2 regions of the Brevibacillus sp. BD137 genome follow, and region 2 is predicted to be linked to the other one. Evidence: riboswitches for the same ligand, from Rfam matches in the RefSeq annotation. Region 2 holds a riboswitch; the other holds the start of a gene.
The links. Region 2 has a riboswitch for S-adenosylmethionine ahead of metK (methionine adenosyltransferase). Riboswitches for the same ligand answer to the same signal wherever they lie in the genome.
Positions count from the first base shown of each region.

Region 1: it holds a riboswitch for S-adenosylmethionine, as region 2 does, so the genes downstream of both, metH (methionine synthase) here and metK (methionine adenosyltransferase) in region 2, are expected to answer to the same signal.

Region 1 is NZ_JAOTNO010000005.1:135,534-151,553, forward strand. Features, by position in the region: gene ODZ53_RS13250 (YcdB/YcdC domain-containing protein) at 1-2,041, shown strand, start outside; gene ODZ53_RS13255 (YjcZ family sporulation protein) at 2,107-2,214, opposite strand; SAM riboswitch class I at 2,428-2,529, shown strand; gene metH (methionine synthase) at 2,646-6,092, shown strand; gene ODZ53_RS13265 (bifunctional homocysteine S-methyltransferase/methylenetetrahydrofolate reductase) at 6,125-7,990, shown strand; gene ODZ53_RS13270 (phosphotransferase) at 8,050-9,039, opposite strand; gene ODZ53_RS13275 (mismatch-specific DNA-glycosylase) at 9,113-9,691, opposite strand; gene ODZ53_RS13280 (hypothetical protein) at 9,806-9,955, opposite strand; gene ODZ53_RS13285 (3-ketoacyl-ACP reductase) at 10,164-10,883, opposite strand; gene ODZ53_RS13290 (carboxypeptidase M32) at 11,061-12,581, opposite strand; gene ODZ53_RS13295 (peptide chain release factor 3) at 12,768-14,366, shown strand; gene ODZ53_RS13300 (GNAT family N-acetyltransferase) at 14,462-15,001, opposite strand; gene ODZ53_RS13305 (M24 family metallopeptidase) at 15,002-16,020, opposite strand, start outside.
Region 2 is NZ_JAOTNO010000003.1:65,246-81,265, reverse strand. Features, by position in the region: gene ODZ53_RS07090 (acylneuraminate cytidylyltransferase family protein) at 1-561, shown strand, start outside; gene ODZ53_RS07085 (accessory Sec system S-layer assembly protein) at 1,288-2,235, shown strand; gene ODZ53_RS07080 (SLAP domain-containing protein) at 2,327-3,274, shown strand; gene ODZ53_RS07075 (SLAP domain-containing protein) at 3,315-4,310, shown strand; gene ODZ53_RS07070 (S8 family peptidase) at 4,490-7,066, shown strand; SAM riboswitch class I at 7,128-7,229, shown strand; gene metK (methionine adenosyltransferase) at 7,363-8,568, shown strand; gene ODZ53_RS07060 (polysaccharide deacetylase family protein) at 8,717-9,733, shown strand; gene ODZ53_RS07055 (sensor histidine kinase) at 9,730-10,872, shown strand; gene ODZ53_RS07050 (response regulator) at 10,906-11,613, shown strand; gene ODZ53_RS07045 (glycosyltransferase family A protein) at 11,675-12,049, shown strand; gene ODZ53_RS07040 (ATP-dependent helicase ComFA) at 12,199-14,181, shown strand; gene ODZ53_RS07035 (ComF family protein) at 14,178-14,957, shown strand; gene ODZ53_RS07030 (TIGR03826 family flagellar region protein) at 15,045-15,473, shown strand; gene flgM (flagellar biosynthesis anti-sigma factor FlgM) at 15,584-15,859, shown strand; gene ODZ53_RS07020 (flagellar protein FlgN) at 15,932-16,020, shown strand, end outside.

The DNA of each region.
Region 1 (16,020 bases), on a different contig from region 2:
GGCGGTTACTGCTGTGGGAATTCATCAGCAAGGCTGGTTTCCACAGATGCCAAGTGGTAAAAATGTAACGAATGCGATTGCTACAACTGCTACGAAAACAAACAATAAAGAGACAAATCCGAACAGTGTAAAGGTGCCGCCGGAAGAGGCAATTTTACCATTGAAAAAGGCGATCCCCGCCTTGAGCAAGATGACAATAAGAGTGGATCGTACAAGCTATGGATTCAGTGCACTAACTTTACTAGAAGGGGATACTGCGCGTGCCAATGTTGTCTATGATATACAGACAGGACAAATTGAGAGCTTTACAATTGATGGTGAGCGAGGAGAACAGAAGGAAGAGAAATTGCCATCAGCCAAGACTGCGGAGAAAGCAGCAAGCGCATTTCTTCAAGCTTTTTGGGGGGAGGAAAGTAAGTCCTATCAGCTCGTCGAGACTCAGATCTATACCGATGAGTATAGGGTAAAAGGCCCATGGATGAGCGTGAATTATCAACGGATCGAAAACGGCCAGCCCGTTCCGTTCGACGTATTGTCAGTTGGAATTGACCAACAGGAGCAAGTCGTGTTTTTCGGGCGATTGAACAAGAATGAACAAGCCTTTTTCACCAAGCTTACAGATGCCATGCCTGATTTGAACCCGTCCCTTCTTCTTTTGGATAAAGAAAAGAAACACGATGGCATGTCATTCATCTTGGGGAAAACGAACAACGAGGGGCATAAGGTTTCTCTTGTGATCTATGGAAATGGTCAAGCACTGGAATCGTACAGGCTTTTGTATAGGGATGAAAAGGAAGCAGCGAGCGGGAAAGAGGCAGAGGGAGCAAAAGCCTTGCAGCAAGAGCGACAGTTCCTGAACAAACTACTCGGGGCGGATAGTGAAAACTATCGGTTAGTGGATGCCAACGATCCAGGAGTGTACCTGCGATATTATAACGGACTGCCAGTGTTGTCTGATGAAATTAGCATAACAACAACGGACTCTGGTCACGTCCGATATTTCAGCAAGGAGCCCGAAACATTCGAGCCGTCGCAGTACCCGGATGTATCGAGTGCTGTGTCAGAAGAGGTAGCCATCAAAGAGCTAAGTGAGCATATGAAGCTTCGATACGTGCAGAATCCGAGAATACGGCCAGAATCAAAGCAAGGGAAGAAGTGGCAACCTATTCTGGAATACACGCCAGCTGTTTCCTTCATGCAAAGAGGACGTGAAGATGGTACGGAGTGGCATATCGACGCGACCAATGGCAAGATTGTGTATGGAACGGGAGATAATGGGCTTGCCTATGATCAGTTGAATACGACAGAAGTACATCCGATCGAATCTCCAAAGGAATACGTCAAGGTTCGCTCCAAGGATGAGGCAAAAGCACTGCTGCAAGCGGAATTTGGCATACAGGTAGATGAATCGACCTATAGAGAGAGCGAGAGTATCCGAGAGGGGCGCAAGGAATACGTCTGGAATGATAAAAATGACAAGTATATCGGCGTAGAAGTCATCGCAGAAACAGGCAGTGTCGTCGGGCTGGGATCACTGCGTTCTGACACAGCGGTGACAGTCAAACGCGAGCAAGCGGAAGAGGCTGCACTCGCCTTTCTGTATAAATACGTCGATCCAGGCGTAAAAGAGGTGCAATTAGCACAAGTCATACAGCCAGCCGAAGCGAATCCTGTGTCATCGGGCGAATGGGAATTCAGATATTTTATGAGCAAGGATGGCATTCCTGTACAGGATCGCGAGCAAAAAGCGGCTTATTCGGTAACAGTCGATCCGTCTTCTGGCAAAGTGACAAAGTTTCATAACTTCAGAATGACAAACGAGTTGGTGGAGCTTCCAGCATCCGACAGGATCGTTTCGAAAGACAAGGCTGTTGAAGAGTATTTACGCGTCATGCCTCTAAAGCTGGTCTATTTGATGAAAGATGTGGATGGGCAAAAATTAGCTCAACCAAAGCTGGCGTATGTGCCGTGGAGTGACGAAGAGCTGGCGATTAAATTTATGACACTTGATGCCGTGACAGGCAAATTTATCGCCGACTAAAACGAAAAAAAGGCTATCCCGCAGCCATTCCTGATGGCTTTTGGGATAGCCTTTTTTACACGTATCTAACAGTCGTCACACGAGCACCCGATAATAACCAACAGGATAAACAGCACGAGCACGATTGCGAAGCAGTCACCGAAGAATCCGTTACCGCAGAAAGATGTACTCATCTTTGTTTCCCCTCCTTTCCGTTATACTCCAGTCTATACACGAATGCCGATATTGGACTGGGCGGATGCCCAGCTTAGGCAAAATTGGGCGCGTAAGAGGAGAGGCTCCGTAAAAAATAGACAATTCACAATTGACGGGGAGACAAAGGGGGTGTTAAGATACTTGCAAACATTCAAGACATTTCGCAAACTAACTAAATGACAAGTGTACGACTCTTATCCAGAGAGGCAGAGGGACTGGCCTGATGAAGCCTCGGCAACCGGTAAAAATCCGGTGCCAATTCCAGCAAAGCTACGTGCTTTGAAAGATAAGAGGATGTCTCAGGCGTATTCGTATCTGCTGACAAATCCTCTTCTTTCAAAGAAGAGGATTTTTTTGTTTACCCAATTACGGAGAATAAGCCGATGCAAGGTAGAAAAGGGGCACGTCAATGAAACCAACTTTTCGCGAACAGCTTTCCCGGAAAATTCTGATTCTGGACGGTGCAATGGGCACCATGCTTCAACAGGCGAACCTGACTGCTGATGATTTTGGCGGTGAAGCCTATGATGGCTGTAATGAACTCTTGAATCTGACCAGACCAGATGTGATCCGTTCCATTCACGAGAAATATTTAGAGGCGGGCGCAGACATTGTCGAGACAAATACGTTTGGTGCTGCTTCTATTGTTTTGGCTGAGTACGATGTGGCAGAGAAAGACCTTGAGATCAATATAGCGGCAGCGCGCTTGGCCAGAGAAGCGGTGGATGCCTATTCCACGGAGGAGTGGCCGCGTTTTGTAGCAGGCGCTATGGGACCTACGACCAAAACCCTTTCGTTGACAGGTGGTGTCACTTTCGAAGAGCTGGTCGAGGCGTATTATCGTCAGGCAAAAGGCCTGATTCTCGGCGGCTCCGATGTTCTTCTTCTGGAAACCTCGCAAGATACGTTGAACGTCAAGGCTGGCGGAATTGGGATTCGCAAAGCTTTTGAAGAGCTTGGACAAGAGCTTCCGGTGATGCTGTCAGGTACGATTGAGCCGATGGGCACGACGCTTGCGGGCCAAAACATCGAGGCGTTTTACATCTCCTTGGAGCACATAAAGCCTGTCTCAATCGGTCTGAACTGTGCGACAGGACCCGAGTTCATGCGCGATCATCTGCGCACACTATCAGGAATTGCCCAATGTGCGGTCAGCTGTTATCCGAACGCAGGCTTGCCAGACGAGAACGGTCATTACCATGAAACGCCACAGGGACTTGCTTCGAAAATGCGAGCATTCGCTGAACAGGGCTGGATAAACGTCGCTGGCGGCTGCTGTGGAACAACGCCTGACCATATTCAAGCGATGGCAGAGACCTTGAAAGACTGCAAGCCACGGAGTACAGCTGTAGAACCGCTGAGCGCGGTCTCCGGGATCGAGGTCGTTTACGTCGAAGATGACAATCGTCCCTTGCTAGTAGGAGAGAGAACCAATGTCATCGGTTCCAAAAAATTCCGTGAAATGATTGCAGCCGGTCACTATGAAGAAGCATCTGATATTGCCCGGGCCCAAGTGAAACGCGGCGCACACGTCATCGATATATGCTTGGCTGACCCCGACCGTGATGAATATGAAGATATGGAAAAATTCCTACAGTTCATCGTGAAAAAAGTAAAAGCGCCCCTCATGATCGACTCGACAGATGCAAAGGTCATGGAGCTGGGACTTCGCTATTCGCAAGGAAAGGCGATTCTCAACTCGATCAACTTGGAAGACGGGTTGGAGCGATTCGAGGAAGTCGTCCCACTTATTCACAAGTTCGGTGCCTCCGTTGTCGTTGGAACGATTGAGGAAGCGGGTATGGCGATCACTCGCGAAAAGAAGCTGGAGGTCGCGCAACGCTCGTACGACATTCTTGTCAACCAGTACGGAATAAAGCCACAGGATATTATTTTCGATCCACTCGTCTTTCCAGTAGGGACAGGGGATGAACAATACATCGGCTCTGCAAAGGAAACCGTAGAAGGCATTCGTTTGATCAAACAAGCAATGCCTGCTTGCAAGACGATCCTGGGTGTCAGTAACGTTTCCTTCGGCTTGCCTCCTGCGGGGCGGGAAGTGCTGAATGCGGTCTTCTTGTACCATACCACTCTGGCAGGGCTTGATTACGCCATCGTCAATACGGAAAAGCTGGAGCGCTACGCTTCGATACCAGAAGACGAGAGAAAGCTGGCAGAAGCCCTTCTATTCGAGACAAATGATGAAACATTGGCGGCTTTCACAGAATTTTATCGCCAAAAGAAAAAGGAAGTCAGTGTGGAAGTCTCCTCGTTAACGCTCGAAGAACGCCTGGCCCGTTATGTAGTCGAAGGCTCCAAGGATGGTCTGGTGGAAGACCTGAAGCTGGCTCTGGATAAATACGCACCGCTCGAGATCATCAACGGTCCGTTGATGACGGGGATGGAGGAGGTCGGTCGCCTGTTCAACGGCAACCAGCTGATCGTGGCAGAAGTATTGCAGAGCGCGGAAGTCATGAAGGCATCCGTATCGTTTTTAGAGCCATTCATGGAAAAAAGCGATGCTGCTGCCAAGGGGAAAATCTTGTTAGCGACAGTCAAGGGCGATGTACACGACATCGGGAAAAACCTCGTGGAAATTATTTTGTCAAACAACGGCTACAATGTCGTGAACCTAGGAATCAAGGTACCACCAGAGCAACTGATTGCTGCATGCAGAGAAGAAAAGCCGGATGCCATCGGTCTGTCTGGACTCTTGGTAAAATCCGCGCAGCAAATGGTCATTACAGCCCAAGACCTGCGTGATGCAGGCATTGATATCCCGATGATGGTTGGCGGTGCGGCGTTAACGCGCAAGTTCACATCGAATCGGATCGCACCGGAATACCGTGGAATTGTTTTATACGCAAAAGATGCCATGGATGGTCTGGACCTCGTAAATCGTCTACAAAATCCGGAAGAACGTGATCGCTTGGTAGAAGAACAGCAGCATCTGCTGGAAGCAGTTGCAACCGCTCAGCCTGTTGTTGAGGAGAAAAAAGCACCATTGCCAACTCGCTCAGCCATCAGCAGAACCGTTCCGATCCATCTGCCGCCCGATTGTGAACGACATGTTTTGCGACAATATCCGCTTAGCCATTTGCAGCCGTATTTGAACCTGCGGATGCTCCTCGGAAAACACCTCGGTGTTCGCGGAAATGTAGATAGATTGATAGAGGAAGGCGACGAGAAGGTACTGGAACTGTATGGCATTGTGGAAGAGCTCTTAAAGGAAGCGAAGCAAAAAGGAACCATTACGACACACGGTGTGTATCAGTTCTTTCCGGCTCAGTCAGATGGCAACGATATTTTGGTCTATGATCCAAAAGACCACAGCAAGCTGCTGGAGCGCTTTTCGTTCCCGCGTCAGCTGGAAGAACCTCATCTCTGCCTGTCCGACTTCTTGCGACCGGTGGAGAGCAAGGAAATGGATTATGTCGGATTCCTGACCGTAACGGCTGGGGGCGGGATTCGCGAAAAATCAACAGAGCTCAAAGAGCGTGGTGACTACTTGCGCTCTCATGTCCTCCAAGCCTTGGCATTGGAGCTTGCAGAGGCATTTGCTGAGCGAATTCACCACGTCATGCGCGACGTGTGGGGCATACCGGACCCGGTTGAGATGACGATGCTAGAACGCTTCGGAGCTAGATATCAAGGCATTCGAGTCTCCTTCGGTTACCCTGCGTGTCCGAACCTGGAAGATCAGGCGCAGTTATTCCGTTTATTGCGTCCAGAGGATATCGGCGTTCAGCTGACAGAGGGCTTCATGATGGAGCCAGAGGCTTCCGTATCGGCGATGGTATTTGCTCACCCAGAAGCGCGTTATTTCAACGCAGGTCCATCTATTTTTGAAGTTTAAAAATAAATGAAAATGGGAGAGAAGGGATTGAGTTGACGACGAGAAAGAAAGATTTACGAGCCTACTTGAAAGACCATCTCCTAGTAGGAGATGGTGCAATGGCGACCCAGCTGCACGGGCTGGGCGTCCCGGTTGGCGTCAGCTTTGAGGAGCTGTGTTTGTCCAACCCTCGTTTGGTGCATGAAGTTCATACGTCTTATTACCAGGCCGGTGCGCGTTTCCTAGAGACAAATACGTATTCTGCCAATCGAGATGCATTGAGCCGTTACGGTCTGGAGCATAAGGTAGCCAGGATTAACCGGCTCGCAGTCGCCATTGCTAGGGAAGCCGCACAGGATGATGCTTATGTAGCTGGGAGCATTGGATCGATTTTGGCTGGACGGGTGAAGAAAAAGGTTTTGGATGAATACCGTGACCAGTATGAGGAACAGGCCATTGCCCTGTTACATGCGGGGGTAGACGGACTGATTCTGGAGACGTTCTTGGACTTGGAGGAGCTGCTTCTGGCGATCGAGGTAATCCGCCCGCTCACAGATGTCCCTGTAATCGCGCAGTTAGCCACTTTGGAAGTAGGGCGCACACGTGATGGTTACGCTTTGACAGATGCCTTTTCCGAGCTGAAAGCAGCGGGCGCTGACGTGGTCGGACTAAACTGTCGACTTGGTCCCGCTGAACTCTTGCGCTCGTTTGAAAATACAGTGATTCCAGAAGATGCACTCTTATCCGTATTCCCGAATGCGGGGCGTCTGGGGATGACTGATGGAGAATACGCGTTTAAATCATCACCTGAATACTTTGGACAAAGTGCGCTTCGCTTGCGTGAGCAGGGAGTTCGGTTGATTGGTGGATGCTGCGGAACCACACCTGCACATGTGAAGGCGATTGCGGATGCACTTGAGTCTCTTGAGCCGCAAGCGCGTGTGAACCCGACCATCGTTGCTGGAGATCGTCCTACGATTTCTGTGCAGAACACGAGGGAGAGGGAGAAACCAAGCATTGTCGAGCGTGTAAAAGCAGCAACGACAATCATTGTCGAGTTTGATCCGCCACGTGATCTGGATGCAGACCAATTTCTCCACGGATGCTGTGAGCTGCACAAAGCAGGAGCAGACGCGATTACGTTGGCGGATAACTCGTTGGCGACAGTACGCATGAGCAACATGGCTCTCGGGGCCCTCATGAAGAGCAGACATGGAATCGATCCGCTCTTGCACCTTGCTTGCCGGGATCGCAATCTGATTGGACAGCAATCGCACTTAATGGGCCTCAACGCCTTGGGGATTGACCAAATATTGGTGATTACTGGCGATCCATCACGCTTTGGTGACTTGCCAGGGGCCAGCTCGGTATTTGATGTGACCTCGTTTGATCTGATTCGCATGGTGAAGCAGTTGAACGAAGGTGTTTCGTTCTCAGGACGTCCGTTAAAGCAAAAAGCCCAGTTTATCGTGGGCGCTGCCTTTAATCCGAATGTCCGAAATATGGATGCTGCCGTTGCCCGCTTGGAAAAGAAGGTCGAGGCAGGCGCGGATTACATTATGACGCAGCCTGTGTACGATGCGGAGTCGATTCGGAATGTATACGAGGCTACGAAGCATATCGGCATTCCTGTCTTTATCGGGATCATGCCGCTGACCAGCTCGCGCAATGCGGAGTTCCTGCATAATGAAGTGCCGGGAATCAAGCTATCGACAGAAGCTCTGGAACGGATGAAAAAGGTACAGGGAGAAGCCGCCAGACAGGAAGGAATCGCAATCGCGAAGGAATTGGTCGATACGGCCGTTCGTTACTTCAATGGCATCTATTTGATTACACCTTTTAATTATTACGAGATGGCAGCAGAGCTCATTCAATATACCCGCCAACAAAGCTCTTTGGTGAGGATGGCTCAGACGTAACGGTTTGCGCCAGTTAAATAGGGAAGGCCTATGTGTATAGACAGGCTATGGCCTTGCGTCTAATATACATGGGCCTTCATTTCGTCTAGCATAAACGCTGTTTTGAGAGCTTCTCGATTGCAAAACTGTTGAATCTCAGCAAGGTTCATCTGATCATACTGCTTTTTGCGTAAAAAACGTTCAATGATATGCGGGAAAGCGAGATCGACAAAGAGTAAATGCAGTTGCCTAATCGATAGAGGATTTTCTTGGAGATAGCCACGCAATAAATGAGAGAACAATTCCTCGTTCCACTGGTCATTTTTTCGCATAGCAAGCGAGAGAACACGCGCAATGTCTTTGGACGGGAAATCGTAGCGAACGTCCTCCCAGTCAATGATCGCAATTCTTTGATTACTGACGAGCAGATTCCCATTGTTAAAATCTCCGTGACAGAGGAAGTGCTTGGTCAATGACTCCCTTTTCCATGTCGAGAAGTATGGAGAGGATAGTAAATGTTCCTTGGCTGTCACCCCTGCTTGTTTAAAAAAAGGGAGGTATTCCGCGACAGTAGCGTATTTTCGATCATTTTTCCCGGTGTGTTGAAGCTCCCACTTTTCAAGGGCAGCTAAATCTGCTTTGTACTCCACAGACCATTTCTCTGCTCCATTGTAAAGTTTGCCGTACTTGGAGGAAAAACCGAGCGATCTCACATGAATTTTGCCTAAAACCGTGCCGATGCGTTCCATTCGAAAAGGGGAAGTATACGCAATATTTGGCCAGGAGAGCCGTTGGTGGAGAACGAAAAGCTTTTCTTTATGAGTGATGTAGCGCTTATTATTTTTGGTGCGTTGAATGTCGGGGATGTGTACGCCGTTTTTACGCAAATGCGCTTCTGCATTCAGGATGAAATGTAAACGTTCCTTTTGCAGAGGGAAAGCTTTTCCGATGAATTTGCCATTGGTTGTTTCCAAGTAAATGACGAGTGACTTGGGTGTATCTCGAATGGTTTTGTGTTGCAAAACAGTCATGTCGTATTTGTTCTGGATTTTTTTGATGAGGTCGTCCACTGCTGATGCCCCTCCCTGCGTATAGAGCTACAAGTATTGTACGGAAGAAGAGATGTGGTTGACACGAAAGGCCCTACTTAGCAGGCGAGGGTAGAGGGTGCCAATTCATCTTGCGTAAAAAATGACTCAGCTCTGTAAACTTGGCGATGCGTTCCTCACGTGTAAAAGATGCGTTAGCCCCACTGGTAGACGGGACGACAAACACATAGCTGCCAGACCAATCTTCTGTGCCAAAGTACCTGATTAGTTGCAGTCCCAGTGAAATTGCCTCTTTCTTTTGGCCAGTCGCGTGACGAAAAGCAGTAATACCGTTAAAACAAATGACACGAGGCCGGTAAGTCTGGATCATTTGGACGAACAGCTCTGCACCTGCGGCGTAATCCTCGTTGCGTAGGTCTGTTGCGGAGCGGGTAGGACGTGAGACTAGATCGGTAATGCCATAGTTGTAGTCTAAGAGGGTGGCGGTTTCCTCTGGCAAGAGCTTGTGAGGTGTCAGGCCGCCTTCGTACAATCCGCGCCAAAACAGGTTGGCTGGATTGGCGTAGTGGAAACCCGTTGTAGCCGATATACGTCCTGGATTGATACCGCAAAATAAAACCGCCAAATCACGGCGAATGTACGTGGGCAACCATTTTTCTGTGAACTCGACCAAAGCGAACCCCTCCTGTTTACCACATTGTAGCACATCAGTGAGCGCTTTCAGAAAGAAGCAAAAAAAGCTGCCGGACTCGGCAGCTTCAAGCTATATAGGCTCAAGTATTGGATCTTATAACTGGGGAAGCGGATACGGCAGCACTTGCTGTGGCTCATTGAACGTGAATTGCTCCATTTCATTCCGGACGTATCTTTTCGTCTCGAATGGAACGACTTCTTGTTCTTCATTCCCCCACAACCAATTCGACAGCATTTGTATCATAAGGATACCCTCCACTTTGTGGAAATGTTTTACATGTTCATCATACTCCAGTTGAGGGCAGTTTTGGTTGGGCAGGTGTGAATAAGGCGTGAAGAAATGGTGGATAGAAAGTGAACAAAAATGAAGCGATTTCACAGGACTTCGCAAAAAAGCGAAAAGAAATCCGCCTGTACGAGCGGACTCTTTTCGCTTTTTTGCCATGTCATTTCTATGGATTGGTGGACCACAGTCCAGCAGATTTCACAAAAATGCGTTTGTTCAGCTTCAGCTGGCTAACCACGAACTCAGCAATATCCTCAGGCTGCATCGTCTTCTCAGGATTTCCGTCTGTCAGACCCAAGTCCAAAGCCAAATCGGTAGCTACCGTACTCGGCGTCAGCGCCGTGACTCGAATGTTGTGTTTGCGTACCTCAAGAGCCAAAGACTCTGTCAGACCAAGAACGCCGAACTTGGATGCGCTGTATGCACTGGTAAGAGGAGCACCTTTTTGTCCTGCCGTGGAAGAAATGTTGATAATGTCACCGGCGTTTTGCTCCATCATGCCTGGAAGCACCGCGCGAGTCACGTAATAAACACCCATCAGGTTAACTTGGATGATTTGCTCCCATTCGCTTGTTTCCAGGTCCATGAACTTGCCGAATTTGGCAACGCCCGCATTATTGATCAGAATATCAATCTGACCCAGTTCATTTTTGATAGAAGCAACAGCTGTTGTGACAGCTTCGTAATTGGATACGTCTGCGGTCGCAATTGCTACCTTGACGCCATATGCTTCTACTTCCTTCGCGACTTGCTTCAGATTTTCTTCAGAGCGAGCCAAGAGACCGAGATGCACGCCTTCCTTTGCCAGGGCGATTGCAATTGCGCGGCCAATACCTTTACCTGCACCCGTAATGAATGCGGTTTTACCTTTTAGTTCGATAGCCAAACGAAAAACACTCCTTTTTCAAGACAATAGGAATCTCATGTATATTGTGCAGTGTACTAGCATTTATCCCCGGAGGGAAGGATGCACTTTTATGTACGTAGGTTACGAAAGGTAACTATATAAAGGAAAATGTCCTCCCTGGGTAGGGAGAACATTGGATAGTAAGGGTGGAACTGCTTACAGCTTGTATACGTCTGTGTATTTTTTCTCCAAGTAATTCATCAAGTAAGTTGCATTTGTACCTTCGCCTGTAATCGCTTGAACGAGTTCACGAGGGCTCTTCATTTTACCGTACTGATGGATTTTTTCCTTGAGCCATTCACGGATCGGCGCGAAATCGCCTTTTGCGATCAGGTCTTCGTAACCGTTAATCTCATTCTCCATAACGTGGACGAATTGTGCCGCATACACATTACCCAGCGAGTAAGTCGGGAAGTAACCGATCATTCCGCCTGACCAGTGTACATCCTGAAGCACACCCAATGCATCTGTCGGTGGCTCAACACCCAAGTATTCTTTCATTTTTTCGTTCCAGATTTTTGGCAGATCAGCCACTTGAATGGTTTGGTTGATCAAGCCCTTCTCGATTTCGTAGCGGATCATGACATGCAGGTTGTACGTCAACTCATCTGCCTCTGTCCGGATAAAGGAAGGAGTAACAGCGTTAACTGCACGATGCAGGTCTTCTACAGATACGCCTTCGAACTGGGTAGGGAACGCTTTTTGCAAGTCTGCGAAAAAGTGATTCCAGAATGGCAGACTGCGTCCGACCATGTTTTCCCAGTAGCGGGATTGAGATTCGTGAATCCCCATGGAGGTACCATCGCACAGAGGCGTGAATAGCAGGTCTGGATTGATGTTCTGCTCGTACATCGCGTGGCCAGCCTCGTGAATACAACTGAAGAGCGCAGAATTGAAATCATTTTCAGCGTAGCGCGTCGTAATGCGGACATCTCCAGGGTTGAAGGTGGTGCAGAACGGATGCGCACTGCGATCCATGCGGCCAGACTTGAAGTCGTATCCGATTTTCTCGAGGATATAACGACTGAATGCTTCCTGGTCTGCCACTGGGAAGTTTTTCGTCAAGAAGGAGGTGTCTGGCTTGTTCGGAGAATCTGCGATCGCTTTTACCAGCTTGACGGTTTTCTCACGCAAGGTGGCGAAGATCGGATCGAGCTGATCGACAGTCATGCCAGGCTCGTACATGTCCAAGAGGGTGTTGTACTTGTTTTTGCCGTCATTCCCCCAATATTCGATGAACTCGAGCTGGAAGTTCACGATTTTCTCCAGGTATGGCTGGAACATGGAAAAGTCGTTGTTGGCACGAGCTTCTTCCCATACCGTTTCTGCCTTGGCTGTCAGTACAACATACTCCTGATGTCTGTCAGCAGGAATTTTCTTGTTACGGTCAAATTCCTTTTTGCATTCCAGCACACTGTGACGGGTAATTTCATCCAATGTTTCGAGGACAGATGGCTCACTCAGCTCTGCCAAAAGCGCTTCCATTTCTTTAGACGTCGCCAGCTTGAATTGCTCGCCAGCCAAAGTCCCGATGATTTCGGAGCGGGCATCCATTCCATTGCGAGGCGCTTGTGTAGCCTTGTCCCAATAAAGAACGTTCAGTGCTTGCGTGTAGCTGGTTATTTTCTTCACATAGTCACGGAATTCTGCCGCACGTGTTTCTACAGTCGTTGACATAGGGTTCCTCCCATAAATTTTTCATGTTCTGGTAATGGATATGTAAGTCATACAGTCAAAAAAATTTTACTACTGAATATTATATCGGTTTAACGAAAAATTACTAGGTGGATGCGGCAAGCATTTGTCGGTATAATCGTAGAGGAAACGAATGTGTTACTTATTTGCGATGACAGGAGAATGAAGATGAGTCAATCCAATCCCCAATGGGAAAATGAGATAGCAAAACGCCGTACCTTCGCCATCATCTCCCACCCGGATGCGGGTAAAACGACAATGACGGAAAAGCTGCTCTACTACGGCGGAGCCATCCGTGAAGCAGGGGTGGTTAAAGGGCGCAAAAATTCCAAGCATGCCACCTCCGACTGGATGGAGATCGAGAAAAAGCGTGGAATCTCCGTTACGTCCAGTGCGATGGATTTCGAATACAACGGACACCACATCAACATTTTGGATACACCTGGTCACCAAGACTTCAGTGAAGATACGTACCGTACGCTGACGGCTGCTGACGCTGCTGTGATGATTATCGACGTAGCAAAAGGGGTAGAGGCACAGACGATCAAGCTGTTCAAGGTCTGTCGGATGCGGGGTATTCCGATTTTTACGTTCGTGAACAAGCTGGACCGCCACGGTAAAGATCCATTCGAGCTCTTGGAAGAAATTGAGCGCGTATTGGGTATTCGTTCTTATCCGATGAACTGGCCGATTGGGATGGGAAGCTATTTCAGCGGCGTATTTGACCGTATGAAGTCCCGTGTCGAGCTATACCAAAGCAATACACAGCACGAAGAGATTTCCTTTTTCCCTGTAGAGGGAGCAGAAGATCCATTGATCGGTGATCGTGTCGGTCAAGAACTGTGGCAGCAATTGCAGGACGAAATCTCGCTGCTGGATGTTGCGGGAGATGAGTACGATCCGGAACTGATCAACAAAGGGCAACTGACGCCTGTTTTCTTCGGAAGTGCCATCAATAACTTCGGTGTACAAACATTCCTAGATAACTTCCTGCAAATGGCGCCAGCACCTTCTGCGAAGAAGAGTACAGAAGGCTTGATTGATCCGTATACGAATGCGTTTTCCGGCTTCATCTTTAAAATCCAAGCCAATATGAACCCAGCTCACCGAGATCGGATCGCTTTCTTGCGTATTTGCTCCGGCAAGTTTGAGCGGGGGATGGCAGTCAAGCACGTCCGTCTTGGCAAAGACATCAAATTGGCGCAGCCGGTACAGTTTATGGCACAGGACCGCGAAATAGTCGATGAATCGTTCGCGGGAGATGTCATCGGTCTTTTCGACCCGGGCATTTTCCAGATCGGCGATACACTTTGCGTCGGAAAATCGTTTGAGTACGAAGAAATGCCGCACTTCTCGCCGGAGTTTTTCTCCAAGGTGATGGTGAAGGACGCGATGAAGCACAAGCAATTCCAAAAAGGGATCATGCAGTTGACGGAGGAAGGGACGGTGCAGTTATTCCGTACCCATCCGATGGAAGAGCTGATTCTTGGTGTCGTAGGTGTGCTGCAGTTCGAGGTACTGGAATACCGTTTGAAAGCCGAGTACGGGGTAGACATCATGCTGACTCGTATGCCGTATCAAATCGCTCGCTGGCTCGAAGGGGAGAAAGCAGACCTCGATGCTGTGAAGAACCGAACCGTTTCCGACCGTTATGGCCGTCCGGTTATGCTGTTTGAGAGCGAGTACCAGCTGCGTGTCGCGATGGATAAGTACTCGAATATCAAGTTCCACGACAGTTCACTTGGTTTGAAATCCGTACATTCTTAATTAAAAATGGAATGACAGGGCCTCCCGATCACGGTTGAGGCCCTTTTTGTCCCTCCTGAGGAGGCAAATGTAGTAGTTTGGCTCAGGAGGCGCAGTTAGAACTCAATTTCAAAAAACCTGACCGCTTCCGTAGCATTTGGAAGGGTGATCATCCCTTTTTCTTGCAGACCGATTTTCTTTAGAAGATTGGCAGAAGATGCATTATCGGGGTTGGTGATTGCCACGATGCGCTTTAAGCCGAAAACTTCTTTTCCGTGGGCAAGAACGGCAGAGGCTGCCTCATAGGCGTAGCCTTTGCCCCAGTATGCGGGTAGTAAGGCAAAGCCGATATCGACATCCTCCAACGAATCTCTCTTGATCAGTCCACATAAACCGATCGGAACATTTCCTTCCTTCAGCTCTGTCAAATACAGGCCAAAGCCATGCTTTTCATACATCGCGACAGCGCCATTCAAAATAAAGTTGCGGGCGTCTTCCGTTGTACGAAGACCACGATCGCCAATAAAACGAATCCAAGAAGGCTCATTCATCAGTTTCAAGACAAAATCAGCGTCTTCGGCAGTTTGCCAGCGGAGGATGAGACGATCTGTTTCCAGCACTTTCAAAGAAACGACACCAGCCTTTGCTTTTATCATTTATCCGATAATTTGCAGCTCTTTGGGAAAGGACGTCAATACTTCTACGCCTTCCTTCGTGACGAGTACATTGTCTTCAATGCGGATGCCACCGATCTGCGTGTTATAAATGCCCGGTTCAATCGTGAAAACCATGCCTGGGATGAGCTCTCCTGCTGCTTGGCTGTGAACGTAAGGCGCTTCATGGAGCTCCAGTCCGATTCCGTGCCCGACACGATTGATAAAAAATTCTCCATAGCCCCGGTCCGCAATGACAGCTCGTGCAGCTAGGTCAACATCTGCGATTGGAGCCCCAGGTCGAACGGCCTGTATCCCGGCCCGATTCGCTTGCAAGACCGTATCGTACATGTCCAGCAATTCTGCACCCAGTTGACCGACAGCAAAAGTCCGAGTCAGGTCCGATACATACCCATCGACATACACGCCTGCGTCAATCAACAAAACTTCTCCTGCTTGAATCACACGTTCTCCTGGGTCACCATGGGGCAGTGCTGCTTTTTCTCCAGCCAGCACAATCGTTGAAAAGGAAGGGCCTTGTGCTTTTAGCTTCTTCATCTGGTATTCCAGCTCTGCGACGACGTCCAGTTCCGTCATCCCTATGGATATCAGCGGGAGCGTCCGGCGTAGAGATTCCTCCATCACCCAAATAGCCCGCTTGATCGTAGCGATTTCAGATGCATCCTTGGCCACGCGTATACTGCATAGCAAGTCACCGACATCCACTGCTTCTGTAGCGTTCACGATCGATACGAGTGCCTCGTATGTTTTCGCTGTCAAATGGTTCTTCTCTACACCAATGTGAGAGAGGGAAGCTGGCAGCAAATGCTTCAGCACGGTTAGCGCATCCTGTGAATCGTCATGCGTGTAAATCATAATGGCGGGACAAGCCTCCCGTGCTTTTTCAGCGTCCAGCAGTGGAACGAAGAGGAAGGGGGACTCGCCTCTCACTAAGACGAGGCCCATAAAACGTTCATGTGGCTCAGTCAAAAATCCGGTAAAATAGTACACATTTTTGGGAT
Region 2 (16,020 bases):
GATAGGTTGATTCTTTCTACAGAAGATGATGAAATTGCCTCAGTTGGTAGAGCCTACGGTTGTGAAGTACCGTTTATGCGTCCGAAAGAATTAGCACACGATCATACACCTGGTATTGATCCAGTTCTCCATGTATTAGAAATATTTGATTCCTATGACTATGTTGTTTTACTTCAACCGACTTCTCCATTCCGAAACGTGTCTGATATTGATGGAAGTATTGAAAAGTGCTTGCAATCTAATGCTAAATCGTGTGTGGCAATGACTTTATCGGATAAAACTCCATATTGGATGTATTTTCTAGATGGGAACAGTCGTATGAAACCAGTTTTACGAACTGAACAAACGATTACAAGGCGTCAGGATGCTCCCAACGCATATGTAATAAATGGAGCTATCTACGTAGCTGAATGTAGATGGTTAAAGTCCCACCAATCCTTCCTATCCGATGAAACTGTCGCATATATAATGCCTAAAGAAAGGTCACTAGATATAGATTCGGAAATTGACTTTTTTATAATGGAGCATGTTTTAAAAAATAGAAACAAGATTAATTGGTAACCACAAAAAAACCAAATTGTTATACATTTGGATGATACAACATTGTGGCAATCTCTCGTCCTATCAACGTTTTCATAGTGTCTATGTTACCTAGCATTGTAGAAAAAAGGACAAACCTATCAATGAGATGTCCAATACCATAGAATCAGAAGCTTATCGTAGAGACACGATAAGCTCTTTATTTTGATCCAGGAAAAAATGCCTATACAAAAATGTTAGATATTGAATACAAAAAGAGAACCAACTGCACAAGACAGTTGGTCAAAAAGCAATTCCCCAAGTTATTTGTTTAGACTCTTACATTTTATCAATAATAAACAACGTTGTAAACTTTAACTCATTATGGAAAAGTTATACATGGATTTCGCCGTTTCGATAGCCTGAAAAATTTTTTCTTCATTAATATGCGAAGGAGACCTGATGAACGATGAAAGTTGTCTGAGCGGTATAGACTTCCTAAGAAACGGTCCTCTAAGGATGAGGGGGTACAAACCATGCTCTCCTTTTTTATCCCACCATCCATCCTTCCATTCCTTGACATCGCATGCTACGTACGGGTATCCTAACATAACTAACAATACGAATTGCACTGTGAAAAGGTTGCAAAAACCGTTTGTTTTCAGCTTGGAATGCCAAGTTTTCTATGTTGCAAAAGGATGTCACTATGCTATAGTGGATGACGAATGTTACTATATATAGATGTAGAGAAAAGTTGGGAGCGGCGATATGTTAACCTTCTTGAAGAATTTAATGGGGAATAAACCGACAACGAATGAGGTGCGTGAGCAGGTTCAGGAGGAATCGATCCTTTCCGCTGCTGATACCGAACAGTCACATCAGGAAGAACAACAAGAACAGGTTGAATCAACTGGCGTCACAACAACACTCTCTCTGCATGAATCTTGGGAGAGCCAGCTTAGTGAGCAAGAAAAATATTCGCTCTCTTTCATGGCTCTGGAGCTGGAGCCGTTACAGCCAGGGAATATTTCTTTGGCCGGAACTACGCTCGTCCCACATGATGACGGGATCGAAGTGACGGCATTTGTCCGGAATAGCACGGACAAACCGATTCGTATGGATGAAATGACACTGGTGGTACTGTTTGGTGATCAGGAGCTGTTTACACGTCAATCCTTTGATTTGAGCGAACTCGGCGAAATTCCGCCGCGCTCTGCAAGGCCATGGGTGTTTGTATTTGCTAGAGAACACTTTTTACAGGTAGATGTTCTCTTGATGAATTGGAAGATCGCTTTTGAAATGGCGGAGAAGAAAATGGTTCTTCCACAGCAGCTGGAACTGGAAGAATCCTGGATTAAGGCGCTGACTGATGAGCAAAAAACGTCCTTAATTGAACTAGCGAAGAAACTCCCTGCTCTAAATGAGGGAGAAGTAAATATACAGAGCGTGCAGATTCGTCGAACAGAAAATGGTGCCCTGAATGCGATGCTTTTGATTCGCAATGGCTCTACTCAATCACTATCCATCGAGAAGTTGCCGCTGGCGCTCTATGACGCAAGTGGGGATAAAGTGGCAGAAGGTCTGTTTGAACTAGGAAGCCTGATTGTAAATGCAAATACGAGCAAGCCGTGGCTGTTTATTTTCCCACCTGAGAGCATTCAAAAGGAAGAGCTTGACTTGTCCCGTTGGAAAGTGAGCGTTCCCCAAGGAGCCTAATGCAAGAGAGCAAATTTGCATGGGCTAGTCAAAAAAGTTTATCATGATAAGAGAAGCTTCGTTCGTGTCCGGACGTTTGAGGAGGTAGCCTATGTTTTCCTTTATGAAGAATTTTTTAGGTAAGGATCAACAGGATCTGAAAAAAGATATTCAAGAAGAGTCTGCTATCGATGTCGCTGAATTAAAAAACACCGAGGTCGAAATGGAAAGCAACGAGCAACAGGAAGAGTCTGTAGGTGGAGTTGAAAAAATTCGTACGGAATTGTCCCTAAGCCCGATTTGGGAGAGCGAGCTGGATTCCGAGAAAAAGTATACGCTTCGCTTTTTGCAAGAAGAATTGCCAGAGATGCGTAAAGGCATGATTAGCGTAACGGGATTCAGTATGATTCCCCAGCCAAATGGCATGACGGTAGCGATGTTCTTCCGTAACTCGACAAATAAGCCAGTTCGGATCAAAAACGTTGGGTTAGCGATTTATCTTGATGATAATGCGTTTGCAAGGATCAAGGTGGATTTGTCAGATATGGGCGCAATTCCACCGCATACCAGCCGTCCGTGGGAGGTATTGTTCCCGGAAGAGAGCTATCTGCATGAAAACTTCACCTTTAACCGCTGGAAAGTGGTTATGAAGGCTGGTAGAAATTCGCATGTATGGCCGCGTAATCTGGAGCTCGATCCTGAAATGGAAAGCCGCATGACCGATCGCCAAAAGGATCGTTTAGAAGCGTTGACGCAGTCTTTGCCAATGATTCCGATTAATACCGTACAGGTTACTGGATTCGATATCGGAATGACAAAGGAAGGACATTTGGTAGCAGCGATGCTCTTCCGCAATGGGATGGCCCATGATTACCGTCCAGATGAAATCAAGCTGACGATTGCTGATGCTAATGGTGATCTGGTAGCAACAGGTGTACTCGACGCAAGCAGCATTAATGTGAAGCCGGGTTACAGCCGTCCATGGATGATTGTATTCCCGCCAAATTTAGTGAAAAAGCCTGATGCCGACCTGAAAAGATGGACGCTTGAGGTAGAATAGGGCGCAATACTTTTGAGGTTGGGAAAGAGGAGGTTGACTTATGAGTTGGTTATTGGAAAATTGGTTTGGTTCCAAGGAGAGCTTGGAGCAAGTACGCGAAGATATTCATGAGAATCTTCATAGAGAGTTTTATTTGGGTGTATCCGGATTAGAGAATCCGCAGCAATCTGCGAACCGTGTGGAATCCAAGGAATTGTTTTTGGTGCTGAACGGTCCGTGGGATGATCAATTGGACGAAGCGGAGCATGAGCTCTTGCAATACGCGCATGATGAAATGCCTCCGGTTGTTCGTAACGAAGTAGGTATCATTCCTTTCTTTACACAGGTTACCAATGATGGTTTCTTGGTTCTTACCTACGTTCGTAATGCGACTGACCGCAGCATTTTGCTGCAAAGGCTTCCGTTGTCTTTGGTGACGGAGGATGGAGAGGAAGTCGCGAGAAAGACTTTTGATCTGATTACATCTGGTCCAGTGATGGAAATGTCCAGCCGTCCGATGGAATTCATGTTCCGCTGGGATGAATTCGATCGTATTCCTGAACAAGAGGTTCCATTGAAGCTGGCCTTTATCAAGCCGGAACAGCAAGAAGTCGAAGAGAATCAAAACTTTAATCTGGGTCTGAGTGCAGATGAATCCAAGCAATACATGCAGCAGGCAGCAGAAAAGGCTCCGATTGTAGAGGGCAAAGTAGATTTGCAAGTCCTCGACATCAAGCCAGGTGAAGATAACGGCTTGAAAGTCATCGTTGCTTTCCGTAACGGTCTGGCAAAACGTCTTGAATTTACCGAAGTGCCGATTATCGTTCATGATAAGGATGGCGATACTGTAGCACGTGTACACTTTACCCTGGAAAACATGAAGGTAGAAGCAAATAGCCATCGTATATGGGCATTTGATATTCCGTTCTCCTCCATTAAAAAGGAAGAGGTAAATCTGGCGGAACTGACTGCTTTTATTCCAAAAGCTCAGCAAAGAAAAAAAGAAAAAGCTCAGGTAGCACCTGAAGTGGAAGACAATAAAGGTTTGTTACAGTAAGGAGAAAACCCTTTTTGCCCATGGTGAAAAGGGTTTTGTTCTTTTCTAACGTTCCAAATATTGGCTAATCAGGGTTGCATGTCTCCCTTTTCATCCGCTATGCTAGGACGAGAAGATAAATACCTGAATTCCTTTTAGACTGCTGATTTTGCAGGGGAGAGAAGGAAGGACTGTTTTACATGAAAAAATCAGTGAACATGTCAGTAGCGACTGCGATAAGTGTCGCACTATTGATGGCAAACAACCAAACAATCTATGCTGCAGCACCACCAGCATCGAATGACTACTATTTAAGTAACCAGCTTCATTTGAGTCAGATTAGAGCTCAACAGGCCTGGTCAGTCGTAAATAGTAATGAACAGATTATCATCGCGGTGCTAGACTCTGGTGCGGATTATAGGCATCCTGATTTGAAGGACAACCTTTTGCCGGGTGTGAATCTGGTCAATCCCGGGGGATCGGCCCAGGACGATAACGGACATGGAACAGAAGTAACTGGTGTACTGGCTGCTAGCGGGAATAATAGCATTGGTGTATCTGGTGTCTTGTGGAATGCCAAGATTTTGCCGATTAAAGTTTTGGCCAAAAATGGTGATACTACGGTCCAGACTCTTGCTAAGGGTATCAATACTGCCTTGGATCGTGGTGCCAAAGTCATTCTGATGTCTCTCAGCAGCATGTCCTACTCCAAAGAACTGGCGAATGCTGTGCAACGAGCGGAAAGAAGCGGAGCCGTTCTGATTGCAGCGAGTGGCAATGAGAGTAGCCGAGTGGCTTATCCGGCAGCTTATCCCACGGTGGTAGCGGTAGGGGCTGTAAGGAGTAACAATGAAGTGCTGTATCAAAGCAATACGGGACCTGAGCTTAACCTGGTAGCGCCCGGTTTCAATGTTTATACGACCAAGCTAGGGGGGAAATACGGTTCCTTTAGCGGTACTTCAGCAGCCGCACCACAAGTAGCGGGTGCAGCGGCTCTCATACTAGCTCGTCATCCCAAACTAAGTCCATTTGATGTAAGACAATTGCTTTATCAAACGGCTACGGATTTAGGGGAAAAGGGGTGGGACCGGAAAACGGGCTACGGGTTGCTAAATGTCGACAAGGCAGTTCGAACGTCCTTATCCTATGACTTTTTAGAGCCGAATAATCAGACGTACTCAGCAAAAGCGTTCCCGATCGAGTCTCAGATACGTGGAAATTTGGGACCAAAAGATACGATAGACTGGCTGAAGATGGACATCCCTTACGATGGGAAGGTCAGCTTTACAGCGTCAGTGACATCCGGTATTTCTTCCGCGATGGCAGCTACCTTTTACCCAGAGAATCGTGCGCCGATTACACAGTACTTCGGAAATGGGGATACGATAACTGTCCCGGTCAAAGCGGGGAAAATGAATATCCGGTTAATGCGTAACGGAGGGGTCAACAACGCTTTTACCTACGTGCTGACGAGTAAGTTTACCATCAATCCGGACCGTAACGAACCGAATGATACGCAAGAGACGGCAAGGCCACTCGTAGGCAACGAAATCAGTGTAACAGGCAATTTTCACGATGAAGGGGATCAGGATTGGTTCTCCTACTATGTTCGTGAATACGGGCATTTGGATGTCGCTGTTAGTCCTGATAACAAGCGTGTCGATTTATTGCTGAGTATTGGTAAACAAGAGCTCGGTAAAAAGATGGTTGTCTGGGACCCTACCTACGATAATGGAACAAAAGACAATCCGACAGAGCGCGTCCAAAAAGAAGTGTCACCAGGGAAGTATTACATCCGTGTGAGTGAGTACAATCGCAATGCGGTGAATGGCGAATATCAGCTGGATCTGGGATACACGCCAGTAAAAAAAGATTTTAATGAGCCGAATGACACCTATCAAACAGCGTCTCCGTTAAGCGGTGGGACAGTGATGTCAGGCACGATACCGACAGCTACCGATTCCGACTGGTTCCAATTTACTGTGAATAGTGAATCGTATGTCACGTTCCGAGCGCCGTACATTCCTGTCGATAGCGGCTTTCGTTTCGCGCTCTATAGCGACCGAAATATGAACTATGCGCTTGCTTCGACGAATGAGGTAGCGGAGCTGTCTAAGCGAGGAAACGATATTATCGGTTTGCGTTTGCAGCCAGGAAAATATTATGTACGCCTTAATAGTGGTACTTCGTTCAAATATGAATCGTACCGACTCACGGTGACGCAGCAGAAATTGATAGCGGGTTATCGCGATATTTCGGACCACTGGGCGCGCTCGGAGATCGTCAGACTTAGCTCTCGCGATATTGTAAATGGGTTTAATGATGCGTCATTCAAGCCGAATCAGGCAGTGACCCGTGCAGAGTTTGCGACGATGCTGCTTAAATCGATGCGTGCGACCGGTTCTAAGGTAGCGACTACCTACACAGGAAAAGCGACCTTCCGGGATATGCCAAAGCGGCACTGGGCGTATCACAACTTAGGTGTAGCTTATCAATTGGGAATTTTGAAAGGGTACCCGAAGAATGAAATGAAGCCGGATCAGCCGATATCGCGTGCAGAGATGGCGGTAATGATCGCCCGGGCACGTAATGTGTTGATGTATAATCACGGTACCTCGAATTATCGGGATGTGCCAACGAGTCACTGGGCTTCTCCTGCCATCGAGGCTTTGACATCGAGAAATTGGGTTAATGGGTACGGTTCTTCCTTTAAACCGAATGGAAGAGCAACTCGCGCCGAGGTAGTGGTGGTACTTTCAAAAGCCTATCAATTATAAGTAAAATTTTTCCTATTGACATCTCTGAAAAAAACAATTATTCTATTATCCGTAATGGATACTCTTATCCAGAGCAGGCGGAGGGACTGGCCCTATGAAGCCCGGCAACCGAGCTAGAGCGGTGCTAACCAGCAGAACGGACATCTGTTCTGGCCGATAAGAGGATGAAGGAAGCAAAAAACGCTCAAACCTTTTCCTCCTAAAAATTGGAAAAGGTTTTTTATTTGCGTTTACGTAGATAAAATCCTAACTCGGCTACCACACTATTTGTATGAGGTCAAAGGAGGTATTTTCTCATGGCTTTGCAAAAAGGTCGTCGTCTGTTTACATCCGAATCTGTAACTGAAGGACATCCGGATAAAATTTGTGACCAAATTTCCGACTCCATCTTGGATGCGATCCTCTCCAAAGATCCAAACGCTCGCGTAGCTTGCGAAACTTCCGTAACTACTGGTTTGGTTCTCGTAGCAGGTGAAATCACTACAAACACTTATGTGGATATCCAAAAGCTCGTTCGTGAAACCATTCGTGAAATCGGCTATGACCGTGCGAAATTCGGTTTTGACGCTGACACTTGCGGTGTTATTACTGCAATTGGCGAGCAGTCCGCTGACATTGCACTTGGTGTAGACCAAGCATTGGAAGCACGCGAAGGCAAAATGACTGATGCTGAGATCGAAGCAATTGGTGCTGGTGACCAAGGTTTGATGTTTGGTTTTGCTTGCAATGAAACACCTGAACTGATGCCACTTCCAATCAGCATGTCTCACCAATTGGCTCGTCGTCTGACTGAAGTACGTAAAAACGGAACACTTGCTTACCTCCGTCCTGACGGAAAAACACAAGTAACCGTTGAGTACGATGGCGACAAACCAGTTCGTATCGATACAATCGTTATTTCTACCCAACATGCTCCTGAAACAACTTTGGAGCAAATCAAGCAAGATCTGGTTGAACACGTAATCAAACCAGTTGTTCCAGCTGAACTGTTGGACGCTGAAACCAAATACTTCATCAACCCAACTGGCCGTTTCGTAATTGGTGGACCACAAGGGGATGCTGGCTTGACTGGCCGCAAAATCATCGTAGATACTTACGGCGGTTATGCTCGTCATGGCGGTGGTGCGTTCTCCGGTAAAGATCCGACGAAAGTTGACCGTTCCGGTGCTTACGCGGCTCGTTATGTAGCGAAAAACATCGTGGCTGCTGGCCTCGCAGACAAATGCGAAGTACAAGTTGCTTACGCAATTGGTGTAGCACAACCAGTTTCCATCGCAGTAGATACATTCGGCACAGGTACCATTTCCGAAGAAGCTCTGGTGAAATTGGTTCGCAAACACTTCGACCTGCGTCCTGCTGGTATCATCAAGCAGCTCGACCTGCGTCGCCCTATCTACAAACAAACAGCTGCATATGGCCACTTCGGACGCAATGACCTGAATGTTCCTTGGGAGCAAACAGACAAAGCAGAAGTTCTGAAGCAAGAGGCTGCTCAACTCTAATATTCGAAAGACATAAAAAGAGCCTGGTGTTGCTACTGGGCTCTTTTTCTTTTAGGAGCAGAGTCATCCAATTATTGGGTCAATTGTTGCACAGGAATTTGTATGACTGTGTCGAATCTCCTAGTGAGGAAGTAGAGGAGGGGTTTTTTTGCCGAACAGAAGGCTCTTCCTGATCGTGTTTCTTACTTTTTTGTTTTTTATAGTGGCTATTGGGTTCTTAGGCGAATCTTTTCTGGAAAAAAAGAATAAACAAGAAGTGCAACCTTTTCCCCAAGTGGATACGTCTATAAGCATAAGTGAGACAAAAAATGCTGAGCCAAACGTCACACCAACAGAAGAAGCAGTGGTTCAAACGAAAAAGTGGTATAACAATCAGGTTGTTGTTTTGACGTACCATCATGTCACGGATCAATCGAATCAGCGGTATGTCATAGCTCCTGATCAATTTGCCCAACACATGAAATTTTTGCATGATAATGACCTGAATCCGATTTCGCTGGAGGAGTTCCTGCGATTTATGGAGACGGGTACCTTACCGACTGAGAATGCTGTTTTGATTACGTTTGACGATGGGTATGAGAGTTACTACAAAGAAGCATTTCCGATCTTACGTACATACGGCTACCCTTCAGTGAACTTCGCGATTGCGGGGCGCTTAAGAGATGTAGCTGATCGAAAACGGGAGAATATGACGCCACCACTTACGCGTCAACAAGTTAATGAAATGATTCAATCGGGACTGGTTACAATCGGGTCCCATACGTACAGTCTGCATGAAGAGGAAGAAAGAAATGAGTGGGGCGATCTTGGCCCAGAAACAGCTCCGGTCTTTCTGAAGGACTTGCATCGTTTAGAGGACGAAAAAGAGTACAGGGACCGCCTCTTTGTGGATTTTCGTATATCTCGCGTCAGCTTAAGCGATTGGATGAAGCAAGAGATCGAAGTCATCTCGTTGCCGTTTGGATACACAAGTCCAATCGTACTGGAGACAGCTCGTGAAGCTGGCTACCGCTATGTGTTTACATCTAATCGTGGATTCGTAAAACAGGGAACAGATCCATTTGCCATTCCACGCAATGACATGGGACTGCGAGACGTAAAAGAAGAGCACCTCCAACAGTTGTTCACGAAGGCTAAAAATGAGTTTGAAGGAGAGCAATCATGAACAAAGCGATAGACATCAGCGTGCTGGACGGGGTGATCAAACGAACGATTGAAACCGTAGAAACGAGTAAAACCCAAATATTTGATATAGCTGAAAACGCCAGACAGCATGGCAACTCATTGAAGTTTGAATTACATGAACTTCGACAAGAGATTTCCAAAGTGATTCAAAAAGTCGATGCGCTTGAACTTGCATATCGCAAATCACGCAACAAGCTCGTCTTGGTCAGTCGCAATTTTCATATGTACACGGAGGAAGACATTCGGGTTGCGTATGAAGAGGCGAGCCGTATTCAGGTAGAACTGTCCATTTACCGCGAGCGGGAAAACAATTTGAAGCGCAGAAGAAATGATTTGGAGCGTCAACTACGTACTTTGGAAGAAACGATCGTCCGAGCAGAAAAGCTGGTTTCTCAAATGGGCGTCGTGCTTGGTTACTTGACGGGTGACTTAAGCAAGATAGGCGAGGCACTGGAATCGGCTAAGCAGCATCAGTTGATGGGCTTAAAGGTAATCCAGGCTCAGGAAGAAGAGCGCAAGCGTGTCGCGCGCGAGATTCACGACGGGCCAGCTCAATCGATGGCGAATGTCGTGCTGCGTTCGGAAATAGTAGAACGCATGCTGAAGAACGAACGCATTTTGGAAGCGCAAATGGAACTCCACGAGCTGAAGGAAATGGTACGCTTGAGCTTGGCGGATGTTCGACGTATTATTTTTGATTTGCGTCCGATGGCATTAGATGACTTAGGGCTAGTACCTACCTTGCAAAAATATATTCAAACATGCGAAGAGCGAATTCAGTCTTCCATCGATCTGGTAGTATTCGGTGTGGAGCCTCCTTTGCGCAGTTCGGTAAAGGCGGCGATCTTCCGGTTGGTTCAGGAATGTCTGAACAATGTGGAGAAGCACGCAGGCGCTACGACCGTACAAGTGAAGCTGGAATTTGTACAAGATTCGTTAAGCCTTGTCGTCAAAGACGATGGGGTCGGATTCGATCTGGAAAAACGCATGGCGAATGGCAACTCTTTTGGACTCTTGGGAATGCGTGAGCGTGTACAGCTCTTAGAGGGCAGTGTCGAGCTGCAATCCGCTCCGGGAGAGGGAACCAAGGTTATATTCCAAATACCGATAAAATTGTGACGTGATACGTAAATAAGTACTGGGGGATGAACCATGGATAAGAGACAGCAAGAACTCCGCATTGTGATTGTGGATGACCATCAATTATTTCGCGAAGGCGTAAAGCGAATATTGGAAATGGAAGAAGATTTCAAGGTCGTCGGGGAAGGTGCGGACGGAGGAGAAGCCACAGTATTGGCGGAAGAGCACAAGCCGGATGTCTTGTTGATGGATATTAACATGCCGAACATAAATGGCGTTTCTGCTGCAGAAAATGTGATTTCGGTAAGCCCTTCTACTCGTGTGATTATGCTCTCGATTCATGATGATGAGGGATATGTGTATCGTACACTCCGAGCTGGAGCGTCTGGCTACTTGCTGAAGGAAATGGGAACGTCAGACCTCGTTGACGCTGTGCGTGTAGTGGCGAGTGGTGGTGCATACATACATCCGAAGGTGACGGGAAAGCTGATTGAAGAATTCCGTCGTCTGAGCGAGCAGGAAGGGACGGCAGAGCGTAGCTTCTCAGTAGATGAATCGCAAGCCATCGATCCAAAAGTGATCGAATCACTTACCCGTCGCGAGCGGGAAGTATTGCAGCTGATGGCAGAAGGAAAAAGCAATCGTGCCATTGGGGAATTCCTGTTTATTAGTGAAAAGACGGTTAAAAATCACGTCAGCAGCATTTTGCAAAAGCTCAATGTTCAAGACCGGACACAAGCTGTTGTCATCTCCATTAAAAACGGCTGGGTGAAATTGTAGGAAGCGCTTCCGATTTGCACTCTGTTCAAGCTGTGCGGCATACCTTGGTATAGGAGGAGGTATGACCGTGATGGAAGAGCTGATTGTATGGCTTTTGGCAGCATTTGGCTGCTCCTCTTTGTTGGTAATGATCGCGGAGCACTGGACCAATCGGACGGATACCGCGAGCGAGCTCCCGCATGAGCATTATCGGTTGCTGGTGCGCAATTCGGAACAGGTGCTGGAACGTGTAGTGAGGAGTCTGCTGTTTCGCTCGTATTGGAGTGGCAGACCGATCCGAATTACCTTGATAGATGATGGGTCTGACGATGATACGAAACAGATGACAGCCGTCTTGAAACGTTATCCGTACGGCTATTGTTTGGGAGACGTACAGGAGGAGATGGTGGCTGGAACCATCGTCATTGATCTGCGGGAGAATAAAGAGGGAGCATAAAAATTTGGTGAGCGTAAATATTACGAGCTGTCGACAATAGATCGGCAGCTTTTTTATTTTTCTAGGCCCTGATTCTAGTTCCGAAATTTATTTGCTGGACCAGTCTGTCTTTTTGCACACTAAGAACAAGAAGGCGGAGGAGTGAGCGTATGCGTGAGTATTTGCTGTATATCAAAGCTTGCGGCGGATCAATACCACAGGTGCAGACTTATGTTACGCCCAGCTTTTCTGTAGATCGTTCTTTTTGGCAGGAAAGAGAAGGATGTGTCCTGCATGTCATTGGGAAGACGTCTTCGCTTGCGCTGGCTTTTTCCTTGCGTGCGAAGGTAAACGGATATTTGATGGATCAAGATAAACGGGTGCTGACTGATAGAAATGTAAAAGAGTTGAGGGCGATAGCGGTAAGTGGTGTGCGCGAAGCAAGTAGCTTATATGCGCGGGAAGTAATAAGTGTACAGGACCGCCGAAAGCACGGGTGGTTTTCTTGGGAGTCAGTTGAGGAGAGTGTGGAAGTCCCGTATCAAGGTGGCAAAGAATCGGGGGAAATGCCGGATGCTCGGTTGAGCTATTCGAGTGGTCGCGAGCTTCTTCGTAGGAGCTCATCGCACGAGAATTCACAAGAAGCTGTTTTAAGCGAGATTTTGGATGGTCGTGCGCTCCTATGGGATGAAGTGGAGTCCTTGCTGAAAAAGCGAGGGGTGGAGGTGCATGATTTGTCCGCCATTTTGCATTCATTCGTGCTTGCAAACAAAGCGGAGTGGCGACCAGGCATTCGTTTTTCGGTCACAAAAGGATGGCGGCGCAATAGGCTGGAGTTGGTATGTGAACGCTGCGGAAGTGCAGGAGCGAAGGTGGAGTTTACTTACTGTCATACGTGTGAGCAAGGTTGCGCTTATTGCACAGCTTGCTTAGGGATGGGCAGGAGTAAGTGTTGCACACCGTATTTTTTAATGGATGTTGGTTCATCCCTTTTTCGTAGCGCAGAACATTTGCAGAACGTGGCGAGATTGGAGTGGGCGGGGAAGTATTCGGCTGATCAATCACGGGCAGCTGAGCGAGCACGATGCTTTGTAGCCAATCCGAGACTAGGGCTGTCGGAATATTTGATTTGGGCAGTTTGTGGAGCGGGCAAAACAGAGCTGTTATTCCCTTCGGTTACAGAGGCACTTGCTGCTGGTGGTCGCGTTTTGATTGCGACACCGCGAAAAGACGTCGTGTTGGAGCTGGCTCCGAGGATTCAGCGAGTGTTTCCATGGGCCAAAGTGATTGCCGTCCACGGTTCGAGCTCGGAAAAGTGGGAAGAGAGTGACATCACAATTGCGACCACGCATCAGGTTATGCGCTTCCATCGGCGTTTTTTACTGGTCATTCTCGACGAAGCTGACGCGTTCCCATATCATAATGATCCCATTTTGTATCGCGCTCTATCCAGAGCGGTGAAAAAGAATGGCAAGCTGCTTTATTTAAGCGCGACACCTCCGGGATATTTGCAAAAGCGGCTCGTTAGAAAAGGACGCTTAACCCTAGGCTCGTCTGGGACGATACCGCTTTTCTCTGATACACATGTTCTGTTACCTGGGCGCTATCATGGTGCTGCGCTTCCTGTCCCCAAGATTCTCACGGTACAAGGCTTACATAAGCGCGTTCAGACGAATCGAATCGTGGCGCCATTTATTGATGCAGTGCGTACATCTCTGAATAAAGACCGACAAGTTTTTGTTTTTGTACCGCGGGTTGATGAAATTGATAGGGTGCTATCATACCTTCGCAAGTGGCTTCCTGCTCATGTGGGGGAGATGGCTGGAGTTCATGCGGCAGACCCTATGCGGGAGGAGAAGGTACTCGCCTTTCGGGAAAAACGTTATACCGTCATGGTGACGACAACGATTCTGGAGCGGGGTGTGACCATACCAAAGAGTGACGTAGTAGTCGTAGGTGCGGAGGCGCCAGTATTTGACGAGGCGTCATTGGTGCAGATAGCAGGGCGAGTTGGGCGGTCAGTCGATGATACGACAGGTAGCGTTCTGTTTTTACAAGCAGAACGCTCTACTTCTCCAAAGCGGGCTGTCAGGCAGATTTCACAGATGAACAGCTTGGCTCAAAGGCTGGCCGAACAAAGGGGGCATTCATGACCAGTGGGGTGTGTGTCCGTTGTGGTGGGCGTATCCTAGCATTTCAAAAGGAATCGATCGCTCGAGAAAAAGCGCGACAGCTATCGGATCAGGCGGGGTATCCGGTCACCTATCGCATGTTAAAAGGGATTATGTTGTGTGGAGCTTGCCTTGATGCTTTACCGTTGATTGGGCATGATATTTGCCAACGGTGCGGGCGTGATAGGGAGTTGCAGGCTAGTATCGGCAATGAAGGGCTATGCAGGGATTGTGTTCATGGGGAAGATGGTAAAATATTGGTGGCAAATCGGAGTTTACTTCGCTATGAAAAGGGAGAGAGGGATTTGCTCGGATTGTTTAAATACCGCGGTGACGAACGGCTAGCTTCATTTTACGGTACGCTTCTCGCCATTACAGTTCAGCGTTATTACAGATCTATGGGGTTTACCTGTATCACGACGGTTCCCCTACATCCACAGCGTTTGAGGGAACGCGGCTTCAATCAGGTTGACTTGCTGGCTCGTCATTTAGGAGCAGCAATCAAAATTCCTGTCAAACCGTTGCTTCTCCGGGCGAAGGACACCCCAAAGCTAAGCAAGCAAAAAGGGCGGGCAGCACGTCAGGAGAGTATGCGCGAAGCTTTTGTGTGGGATGGTCAGGACATACCCTCTGCTGCTAAAATCCTGCTCCTTGACGATATTTATACGACTGGCTCGACGCTGCGTTCGTGCGCGAGGACAATCAGAGAGTATTTGGGGCCAAGCTGTGATATGTATTCCTTGACAATATACCGATAGCCAGTTTGGAAAAATTAAGCTATGATGTAGGCATACAACGGATATGGAACCGTATGAACTTTCTGAACGGAAAAGGGGTTGTCCGATATGTCTATGGGCAAGTTGGCAAACTGCTCGCGGTGTGATGCTGTATTTGTACAAGCAGTCCGTGACATTTGCCCCAAATGCAATAAAGAAGTGGAACAAGAATATGAGGCATGTGCCCAGTATTTGCGTAAGCGCGAAAATCGCGGATCGAATATTCATCAAGTGAGCGAAGCCACCGGTGTGAGCGTGAAGCAAATCACGAAGTTTATCAAGGAAGGGCGCATTTCGGTTGCCGGAAGTCCCAACCTTGGCTATCCATGTGAGCGATGCGGTTTTTTGATTCGAGCAGGCAATATTTGCGAATCATGTCTAAAAGGCCTGAAGCATGAAATTACGCAGCAACTCGAGGTAGAGCAACGATTGGACGAATTCCAACGCGCCGAACTGGCTAATGCAGCTTATCGAAGAAAGCAGAATAGTGACGAATAGTTTTGTGCAAAAAAACTAATCGTACATGATGAAATTGCCGATGATACTACTAAGAGGTGTCATCGGTTTTTTCTATGAAAAGACCGTTGGTATGAGAGGATGGTAATCAGATGCGGATTAATGAACCTAACCGTGTCGGGATGATCAATGCTTACAACAAGACAGGCAACAACCAGGTAGGCAAAAGCGGCAAAATCCCGATGGGCAAGGATGAAGTAAACATTTCCACAGAAGCGCTGGAAATGCAAAAGCAAGTAGAAGATGTCAACTCTCCGCAACGTCGGGAAAAGGTGGAGCAGTTGAAGAAGCAAGTAGAGGAAGGAAAATATCACGTCTCAAGTGAGCGGATCGCTGATAAGCTCCTGTCCTTTTGGAAAAAGCTGTAACACAGATCGAAAGAGGGCTTTTTGAACAGCCTCTTTGAATAGTTTTCGATGGAAGATGAGGAGAAGCAAGGAATGAACAGACTCTACGATCTGCTCGACAACTTGATCCAGTTGCACAAAGCCTTGTATACCTTAGCTATGCACAAGAAAGAAGTGCTGGT